DNA from 3 places in the Spartinivicinus poritis genome. Region 2 is predicted to be linked to each of the others. Evidence: predicted binding sites of a transcription regulator. Region 2 holds the regulator's gene; each other region holds the start of a gene.
The links. Region 2 encodes FNR, which switches genes on or off when oxygen is low (the NO sensors DNR and NnrR bind a similar motif). Its sites were predicted from a motif close to TTGATNTANATCAA; they were not measured.

Region 1 (3,125 bases), on a different contig from region 2:
GAGAGTTTTTTACTGCATAAAGTCGAGTTTGCCCATTAGAGGGAAACAGTAATGTGACCATTCGTTGATCCAAGGATAAAACAGTGCCTAGGCCTAGCTCTGTTTCTGTATCACTAATCCAACGTTGTCCTGGAACAAATGTCGTCATTCTGTACGCCTATCTACCTCAGAAAAAGGCGATATGGTAGCGAATATATTTTGAATAACAATAGTCGATTTGCCTAATTTTAGGCAGAGATTGTAAGTGCAGAGGATGAAATGGCTTACTAGCCTGAATACATTGACTCTTTTATAGTCAATGTAGTGTTTGAGTAAAAGAGATAGTGGTACATGCATAAGGTTGTGGTACATGCATAAGGTTAAGGAATTAACTTGTTACCTTAATTATTTGACGCATGCACCACTGGTACAAAATGGTTAATTACTCGTTAGTATTTTCTTCTGCAGGCTGTTCAGCAGCAGACTCTTTACCAATCTCTAATACTAATTCAGGCTTTCCTTTAATAGCTTTTGCCAAGGTTTCTTTATGTTTGGCGAATAATAAGCCAATATCTTCAGCGATTTTGTCATCGATATTATCAAAGGTTTGCTCTAGCAACATGGTGATATTTGCAGCTAGCTCAAGCATTTTATCGTGTTCTTCGGCGGCTTTTTTATCTGAGAACATACTACCGTCCCTATCGCATTTCCACATGGGTATAACGGCCATTCGCTCACCTCTTGCATGGACCAATTTAATTTAGGCCTTAGACCAAGTACATCATAAGACCTTGTTATTTAAAGCAGATGCTATTTAAAACTGATATTGCTTAACACCAGCAGTACTGATAGCTGATAATTATGGTGATACTGTATAAAAATACAGTAAATTTGTCCATAGGGGCTGTATTGTATCCAATAAGGTTGTCAAGGAACAATCCAAATTTGTCCTGAATAAGGAAAACAACTTGCTTTAAATCAATAAAAAACAGCAACTAAGCCGTTATTAGCCTGGACTGATTGATTTTAATCAATAAAAGCGAGTTGAGTAGCTGTTACTGTAGCTTTGCGTTTAAGAGGCAGTAGCCAACAGGAGGTAAGCGATGTATTTCGATGAAACAATTTTAGCTTCGCTGATTACAATTGGTTTGATTATTGGTTTTTTTGTTGGTGTGGGCCTGCTAATTCGTAAGGATATTAACAATCACCGTTAAGCATACAGTTTTTTACAGTTTTGGCGAGTAGCTCAGGCTGCTGGCCAAAAGTCAGGTCGCTAAGATCTGAACGTTTGAGGCTAGACAGACGTAAGGAATGCTCTATTTGCGTAGAGCTTTTTAAGGTAAGTGTGGTGGGTTACTTAGTTTTGTCAGGTTTTATGTAACCTATCGCCTTGCCTGTTTTTTGTATTAGCCTGTGCATCGTTTCTCTAATTCACTTCTCTTTCTCTTTGCTTAATTCCTCCTGTTAGTACTTTCTTTCACTTGTGCTTACCTTTTCGCATGGCTGGTTTCAGGTTAAGATTAACCTAGTCGGTTAAGCATGGGAGACAGGTGATGAGTGTACAAACTGAAATTGAACAAAAATTGACTAAAGCTTTAAAGCCTGCCTACTTAGCTGTTACCAATGAGAGCCATATGCACAATGTGCCTCCAGGCTCAGAATCACACTTTAAAGTCGTGGTTGTATCTGCTGATTTCTCAGGAAAAATGCCTGTAAAAAGACATCAGTTGATTTATTGCTTATTAGCAGAAGAAGTGCAACATAAGATTCATGCATTAGCATTGCATACTTATACGCCAGATGAATGGAAAAAGCAGGCTGAGTCAGCACCTGACTCTCCTAATTGTGCGAATAAAAGATAAGTTTTTATTACTATGTGTGGCGGTGCTGAGTTTGTACAAAACAGCGAGCGTTATCGAGTATTTTTTCCTAACCCGAAGGCAAGGTTACCAGTATTGCAAAAGGATGGCAGTATTGTCATGGTTCCCTGGGGCAGGCGAGAAAACCAGCCAGGTAATACACCTCAGGGTGGCTGGGCCAGGTTAGAGTCTATCCAGCGAGGTGCTTGGCAACAATTTAACCCCAAGCCAGTGAAAATTGTTGTCACCTCTTTTATGGAAAAAGATGAGGCTGAGCAAAGCCGCTGGTTTCCATTAGAAAGCCATGAAATTATCCAAGGTTTATTGGCTACTGATGGTAGTTTTCAACGAGTCTATGTGGTGACTGAACCTCATCCCCAATCCACTCATGACAGTGGTCGCTGGCCGCGGGTTATCTCTCTGGAGACTGCTGTTGATAAAGGGGAGTCGACGTTAGATGAGCCTGAGCAAACCTCATTAATTTAAAAGAACTCTTTCTAAAACTAGTCTTGCTTTAACTAAATCACTAAAATAAGACGTTTTAATCAATTTGGTTATGCCAGCAGATTTGCGATCTGCCAAGGTAGAGGAATTAAGATGTCTCCGTTTGTTATTGCTGCCCTTTATAAATTTACTCGATTACCAGAATTTGAGGCAATGCGTCAGCCTTTATTGGATAAGATGCTTGCCTTTGATGTGAAAGGTACCTTGCTATTAGCTGCTGAAGGAATTAATGGTACGGTTGCAGGGAGTCGAGAAGGAGTTGATCAGTTATTAAGTTACTTAAAGTCCCATGAACCATTGGCAGGTTTAACCCATAAAGAGTCCTACGATAACAAGCAGCCTTTTTATCGCACCAAAGTCAAACTGAAAAAAGAGATTGTGACTATGGGTGTGCCTGGTATTGATCCTAACCATGTAGTGGGCACTTATGTGAAGCCAGCGGAGTGGAACCAGCTGATCAGTGACCCTGAAGTGCTTTTGATTGATACCCGCAATGATTATGAATATCAGGTAGGGACTTTTGAAGGGGCAGTTAACCCAAAAACTGAAAGTTTTCGGGAGTTTCCTGACTATGTGGCGCAGCAGCTTGATCCAGACAAACATAAGAAAGTAGCTATGTTCTGCACGGGTGGTATCCGCTGTGAAAAGTCTACCGCGCTATTAAAAGAACAGGGTTTTGAAGAAGTGTACCATCTGGAAGGTGGCATTTTAAAATACCTGGAAGAAGTGCCTGCTACAGAAACTAAATGGGAAGGTGAGTGCTTTGTGTTTGATAACCGAGTA
Region 2 (3,125 bases):
AAAGTTAAAAAGTGTTTGATAAGGATAATGCTCTGAAGAATGGGGTTAGCGGTAGTGGAAATATTACTTTCGCTTTTTAACCTACCTGATGTTTGTTGAGCAAGATGAACAAGAAAATTATAAAGTGATCAAATAGCTGACAGAGTTGTCATTTAAATGACGGTGAAATTAGCGGTAACAGCTTTACTCTTCGATAACCAGCGCACCCTTTGATGGGCGCGCATTGGTGCAGCCAGGCCTGCTAGTCTTTAGCAAAGGCACAAAGTGTATAAACAGGAATATCCGAATCCTGGAGTTTTTGACTGCCACCTAAATCAGGCAAGTCAATAATGGCCGCTGTTTCATAAATACTACCCCCTAACTGTCGGGTTAAGGTTGCTGCGGCAAGAAGAGTGCCTCCCGTTGCAATCAAGTCATCCACTAGCAGAATACTTGCACCACTTTCAAAAGCATCATGTTGTACTTCTAGCACTGCTTTTCCATATTCGATGTCATATTCTTCTGCAATGGTTTGTGTAGGTAGCTTGCCTTGTTTTCGAAATAGCACTAGAGGCTTATTCAGCTCATAGGAAATGACCGAGCCTAGTAAAAAACCACGAGCTTCCATTGCGCCAATATGGGTAAAATCGGCATCAACATAACGTTGAATGAAGCTATCAACCACCATTCGTTGTGCTTTTGGTGATTTATATAAGGGAGTAATATCACGAAACATGACACCAGGGCTGGGCCAGTCAGGAACACTACGGATTAATGACTTTACATAATATTCGTCAAATATCATTATAATTTTTCCAGATAATGGTTTATCGATGCTTTTTCCCAGCTAAGGGACATGCACGAAATCACTTGCTGGATTTTTGCTCCAAGCTCGTTTGGCAAGGCGCAAAAAAGAAGGCATAGTGGGCTTATGTCGAGTTTTTGCCCTAACCACCAATAAACTTATAGCGCCAAGCGGGATGGATTGGAGCCAAAACTGTCAGCTATTTCGTGCACGTTCCTAAGTTTGCTGGGTAGGAAGGTTAGCCTGTTAATGAATCATTGGCTTGATTAACAGGTTTGCCCCCAGCTAAAGAGCAAATAGTCATGGAATCCTTGATCAGAATTTCCTTACCATTGGCATCAATTAAGCCATTTTTTTGGAAGCGCGTGAAGACACGACTAACTGTTTCTACCGCAAGCCCCAAGTAATTGCCCATCTCATTGCGAGACATGGGGAGTCTGAAAGCTTGAGAGGAAAAGCCCCGGCGACGGAAGCGGGCAGCTAAGTTTAAGAGAAAGGTTGCAATCCGCTCATCGGCATTTTTCTTACTGAGTAGCAGCATCATTTGCTGATCTTCGCGAATTTCTTTACTCATGATTTGCATTAATTTACGACGTAGCTCAGGCAGAGTACTGGCCAGCTCATCCAGTTTTTCGAAGGGGATTTCACAGACCATAGTGGTTTCAACTGCTTGAGCTGATACTGGATAATGTTCATCATCAATACCACTTAACCCAACTAATTCACTTGGTAACTGGAAGCCAGTAATTTGTTCAACGCCATCATCAGTGGTGGTGTAGGTTTTTAAGGCGCCAGAGCGAACAGCATAGATAGAGCTGAACGTGTCACCCTGGAAAAACAAATGCTCACCTTTGCGTAGCGGCTTGCCTCGTTTAATAATGCTGTCTAGCGTATCAATATCTTCTATTTTTAAGGCAATAGGCAGGCAAAGGGTGCTTAATATACAGTCTTTGCAAGCGACTTGGTTGATAGGTTTTACTTTGGCAGTCATTGTTACGCTGAGGCCTCGAACGCATAAAGTTGTTAATTTAGGCTAACGGGTACATTCTGATTATTGTAGGGGGTGAACCCGGTTAGCAACAAGCGAAAATTTCTAGTATTAAATGACTTTAGAAAATAAATTTTCCGTTGACTGTTTGCTTGCCAGATATCGATCAAACACCATACAGATATTTCTGGCTAATAGCCTTCCATTGTTGGTGATAGTTAACTTGCTATCGGCTAAGGTAATGAGCCCATCTTCAAGCATTGGCATAAGTTGCATAATTTCTTCCCGGAAATAAACATGCCAATTTATTCCAAGAGGTTGGCAATACTCAGCTAAATCTACCTGAAAATGGCAGATTAGCTGTTGAATAATACTTCGTCTAAGTAAATCATCCTGGTTTAATCGAAAGCCACGTTTAATTGGTAACTGATTATTTTCGATTGACTGAATATAGTCATCAAGTGCAGTGTGATTTTGGCAGTAAACATCACCAATCTGACTAATTGAAGACACCCCAAGCCCAATTAAGTCGCAATGGCCATGGGTGGTATAGCCTTGAAAGTTACGATGTAACTCGCCTTTTGCTTGAGCAATAGCCAGTTTATCATCAGGCAAAGCAAAGTGATCCATACCAATATAGTGGTAGCCAGCTGCCTGTAGCCGGTCAATACTGTGCTGTAAAATACTGAGTTTTTCTGTAGCAGAAGGTAAGTCGTTGGGCTTAATTCGTCGTTGTGGCTTAAACCGATGGGGTAAGTGGGCGTAATTAAATATCGAGAGCCGGTCGGGTGAGAGAGCAATGACTTTATCAAGGGTTTCTAAAAAGCTGGTTGTAGTTTGAAAAGGTAATCCATAAATTAAATCCACATTAATGGATTTAAATAATAATGCTCTGGCTGCTTCAAAAATAGCCTCTGTTTCAGCCTCTGATTGAACTCGATTAACCGCTTTTTGCACAACCGGATTAAAATCCTGAATGCCTAAACTAATACGATTAAATCCCAAGGAGCGTAATAACCCCATGGTTGGCCAGTCAGCTTCTCGTGGGTCTATTTCAATCGAGTAATCCCCATCAATATCATCCACCAGTTGAAAGTGTTGCTCCAGCAGCTTAAACAACTGGGCGGTTTGCTCATGGGTCAAAAAGGTAGGGGTACCACCTCCCCAGTGCAGTTGCTCAACCACAGGCTTGCAGTCTAATTGCTGAGAGATAAGCTGGATTTCTTTTTCCAATACCGTCAGATAGGGCAGAGCTTTTTGCCGGTTTTTGGTAATAATTTTATTACAGCCGCAGTAATAACAAACACTGGCACAAAATGGGATGTGTACATACAGCGACAGTGGTGTTTGCTG
Region 3 (3,125 bases), on a different contig from region 2:
ACTACCCTGACTTCAGCTCCCTGCTCTTTGAGACGCCGGACCAATTCAGCAGTTTTGTAAGCGGCTATACCGCCAGCGATACCAACAATAATGCGTTTGTTGCTTAAGGTTGCTAATGTCATGGCTAATATGTGTTCAGCTTGTGATTATCTGCCGTCTTTTAAAGTTGGCTTAAGATACCATTGTTGCCAGTTTTTTCGAAGTGAGTCGTAACAAGGAGCAGTGTTTAATTATGGCCATTACCAACTGGGATAAGTCTGAGCAACCTCGGGAAAAACTACTCACTCATGGCCCAAAACATCTATCGGATGCAGAATTATTAGCCATATTTTTACGTACAGGAATACCAGGGAAATCAGCTGTTGACTTGGCTAGAGAAATGATCAGCCAGTTTGGCGGCCTTAATCCACTGCTGGAAGCTAACCAAAGTCAGTTTTGTTCTATCAAAGGAATGGGAGCCGCAAAATATGTCCAATTACAAGCCGTATTAGAAATGGCAAGGCGCTACTTCTGGCAGTCAATGAGCCAAAAGCCCTTGCTCAACAGCAGTGATACAGCCAAAAATTTTATCAAAGCCTGTTTACAGCCTTATCAACGAGAAGTCTTTGGTGCCTTAATGCTCAACAGCCAAAACCAGGTTATTGAGTTTAAGGAGCTGTTTTTTGGTACTATTAGCAGCGCTGCCATTTATCCCCGGGAAGTTGCAAAAGCAGCTCTAGTAGCAGGAGCCAGACATATCATCCTGGCTCACAACCACCCTAGCGGTTCTGCTGAGCCCAGCCAAGCAGATGTTGAAATTACTACCAATTTAAAAGAAGCGCTGGAGCTGATCGAAGTCAGTGTAATTGACCACTTGGTTATCGGGGACAACAAAGTCGTATCACTCGCTGAGTTAGGCTACATTTAAAAGCAAACTCAACTCAAAAATTAGCCAATTTTCTTGCCTAGAGAGTGCTGTTCTGGTATAAAGCACTGCTCTTTAAGGGGGGTGCTGCTTGCACACTGTGGCAAAACACAAGCCTCCTCGTGGCACTAGTTGGAACTTAATCAAGCGCAGAGGCTGAGCAAATGTCTAAGGTTTGTCAGGTCACTGGAAAGCGTCCAGTTACCGGTAACAATGTATCTCACGCACACAATAAAACGCGTCGTCGTTTTTTGCCTAACTTACACCACCATCGCTTTTGGGTAGAGTCTGAAAAGCGGTTTGTTAAATTGCGGGTTTCTGCTAAAGGCATGCGCATCATCGACAAGAAAGGCATCGATAGCGTATTGGCAGATCTTCGTTCTCGTGGCGAAAAAGTGTAAGGAGCAACTATCATGCGTGATAAAATTAGAATGGTTTCCAGTGCAGGTACTGGTCACTTCTACACCACTGATAAAAACAAGCGTAGCACTCCAGACAAGCTGGAGATGAAAAAGTACGACCCTGTTGTTCGTAAACACGTTATCTACAAAGAAGCAAAAATCAAGTAAGATTCTTGTTGTTTTGTCAGTGTGCAAAAAACCCGCGAAAGCGGGTTTTTTTGTTATAGGTCAGTACTCAACATTTATCTTGAGCTAAAATTCAGCCTTTTGTTTTTCAAGTTTACTTTTTTCAGAGGCAGTAGCCATGGTCAAGGCACCTGAACTTTTATCCCCAGCTGGTACTTTGAACAATATGCAATATGCATTTGCTTATGGTGCAGACGCTGTATATGCAGGACAGCCGCGCTACAGCTTACGGGTTCGCAATAACGATTTTGATCTTAAAAACTTAGCCAAAGGCATAGATATTGCCCACCAACAGGGCAAGAAGTTTTACCTAGCTAGTAATATTGCCCCTCATAACAGCAAGGTTAAAACCTATTTGCGTGATATTGAGCCCGTTATTGAAATGCAGCCCGATGCCTTAATTATGTCAGACCCTGGCTTAATTATGCTGATAAAAGATCGTTGGCCAGAAACAGAAGTTCACCTTTCAGTACAAGCTAATGTTGTAAACTATGCAGCAGTTGAGTTTTGGGCCAGACAGGGAGTTAGTCGGATTATTCTGTCACGTGAATTATCTCTGGATGAGGTAGCTGAAATTCGTGAAAAATGCCCAAGTATGGAGTTAGAAGTATTTGTTCATGGTGCTCTTTGTATTGCTTATTCTGGCCGCTGCTTGCTCTCAGGTTATATGAACCATCGCGACCCCAACCAAGGCACTTGCACAAATGCCTGCCGCTGGAAGTACGATGCTCATGAAGCCAAAGAAACTGCTGAAGGCAATGTTGTGCCCGTACAAGAAATAGACCCAGCCAACGTTGAACCTCAATTAGGCAGTGGAAAACCCTCTGACCAAATTGTCTTACTTCAAGAACAAGGACGACCTGAGCAATATATGCCTGCATTTGAAGATGAGCACGGCACCTATATTATGAATTCTAAAGATTTACGAGCTGTACAACATGTGCCGCGTTTTGTTGAAATGGGCGTCCATTCTTTAAAAATTGAAGGTCGCACTAAGTCTCACTACTATGTTGCTCGCACTGCTCAGGTTTATCGTCAAGCCATTGATGATACTGTGGCAGGAAAAGCGTTTAATATGGAACTAATGGATACCTTAGAAAACCTAGCTAGCCGAGGCTATACAGAAGGTTTTTATCGCCGCCATGTGCACGACGAATATCAAATGTATGAGCGTGGAAATTCGATTAGCGAAAAGCAACAGTTTGTGGGGGAAATTGTCGATAGCGATGGTCAAATGATCACGGTTAATGTGAAAAACCGTTTTCAAATCGGCGATAAATTAGAGTTAATGTCACCCCAAGGCAATCAAACATTTGTACTAAATCATATTGAAGCGAAAAATGGCGAAAAGCGCGATGTAGCGCCAGGCTCTGGGCACCAGGTAAAAATACCTATAGCAGGCTATGACAGCCAGTTTGGCTTGCTAACAAAGTATTTAGGATAAGAGCACACAAATAATTTTTTTTACACAACAGTACCAAAAAAACTTGTATTTATTAGCCTAAATGACTATTTACTCAAATGAGAAAGCCGCTAGCCTAGATACATAATTTCTGTGGTCTAATGTATCCAGACTATGCTACAGCAGTGGTGCACTCTGCAAATTAAGGCTGCACCATCAGGAAGTAAGGGGG

Region 1: ccoM (cytochrome c oxidase subunit CcoM) is a predicted target of FNR. The motif match lies at 948-961, and genes of this name have one in related genera.
Region 3: trhP (prephenate-dependent tRNA uridine(34) hydroxylase TrhP) is a predicted target of FNR. The motif match lies at 1,524-1,537, and genes of this name have one in related genera.

Annotation. Positions count from the first base shown of each region.
Region 1 covers NZ_JAPMOU010000010.1:69,275-72,399, reverse strand. Annotated here, with positions in the region: gene rapA (RNA polymerase-associated protein RapA) at 1-148, opposite strand, end outside; gene ORQ98_RS10075 (YebG family protein) at 422-709, opposite strand; gene ccoM (cytochrome c oxidase subunit CcoM) at 1,083-1,193, shown strand; gene ORQ98_RS10070 (BolA family protein) at 1,533-1,841, shown strand; gene ORQ98_RS10065 (hypothetical protein) at 1,854-2,324, shown strand; gene trhO (oxygen-dependent tRNA uridine(34) hydroxylase TrhO) at 2,436-3,125, shown strand, end outside.
Region 2 covers NZ_JAPMOU010000026.1:45,276-48,400, reverse strand. Annotated here, with positions in the region: gene ORQ98_RS18395 (adenine phosphoribosyltransferase) at 242-784, opposite strand; gene fnr (fumarate/nitrate reduction transcriptional regulator Fnr) at 1,023-1,775, opposite strand; gene hemN (oxygen-independent coproporphyrinogen III oxidase) at 1,884-3,125, opposite strand, start outside.
Region 3 covers NZ_JAPMOU010000022.1:11,213-14,337, reverse strand. Annotated here, with positions in the region: gene coaBC (bifunctional phosphopantothenoylcysteine decarboxylase/phosphopantothenate--cysteine ligase CoaBC) at 1-122, opposite strand, end outside; gene radC (RadC family protein) at 233-907, shown strand; gene rpmB (50S ribosomal protein L28) at 1,069-1,305, shown strand; gene rpmG (50S ribosomal protein L33) at 1,318-1,473, shown strand; gene trhP (prephenate-dependent tRNA uridine(34) hydroxylase TrhP) at 1,610-2,935, shown strand.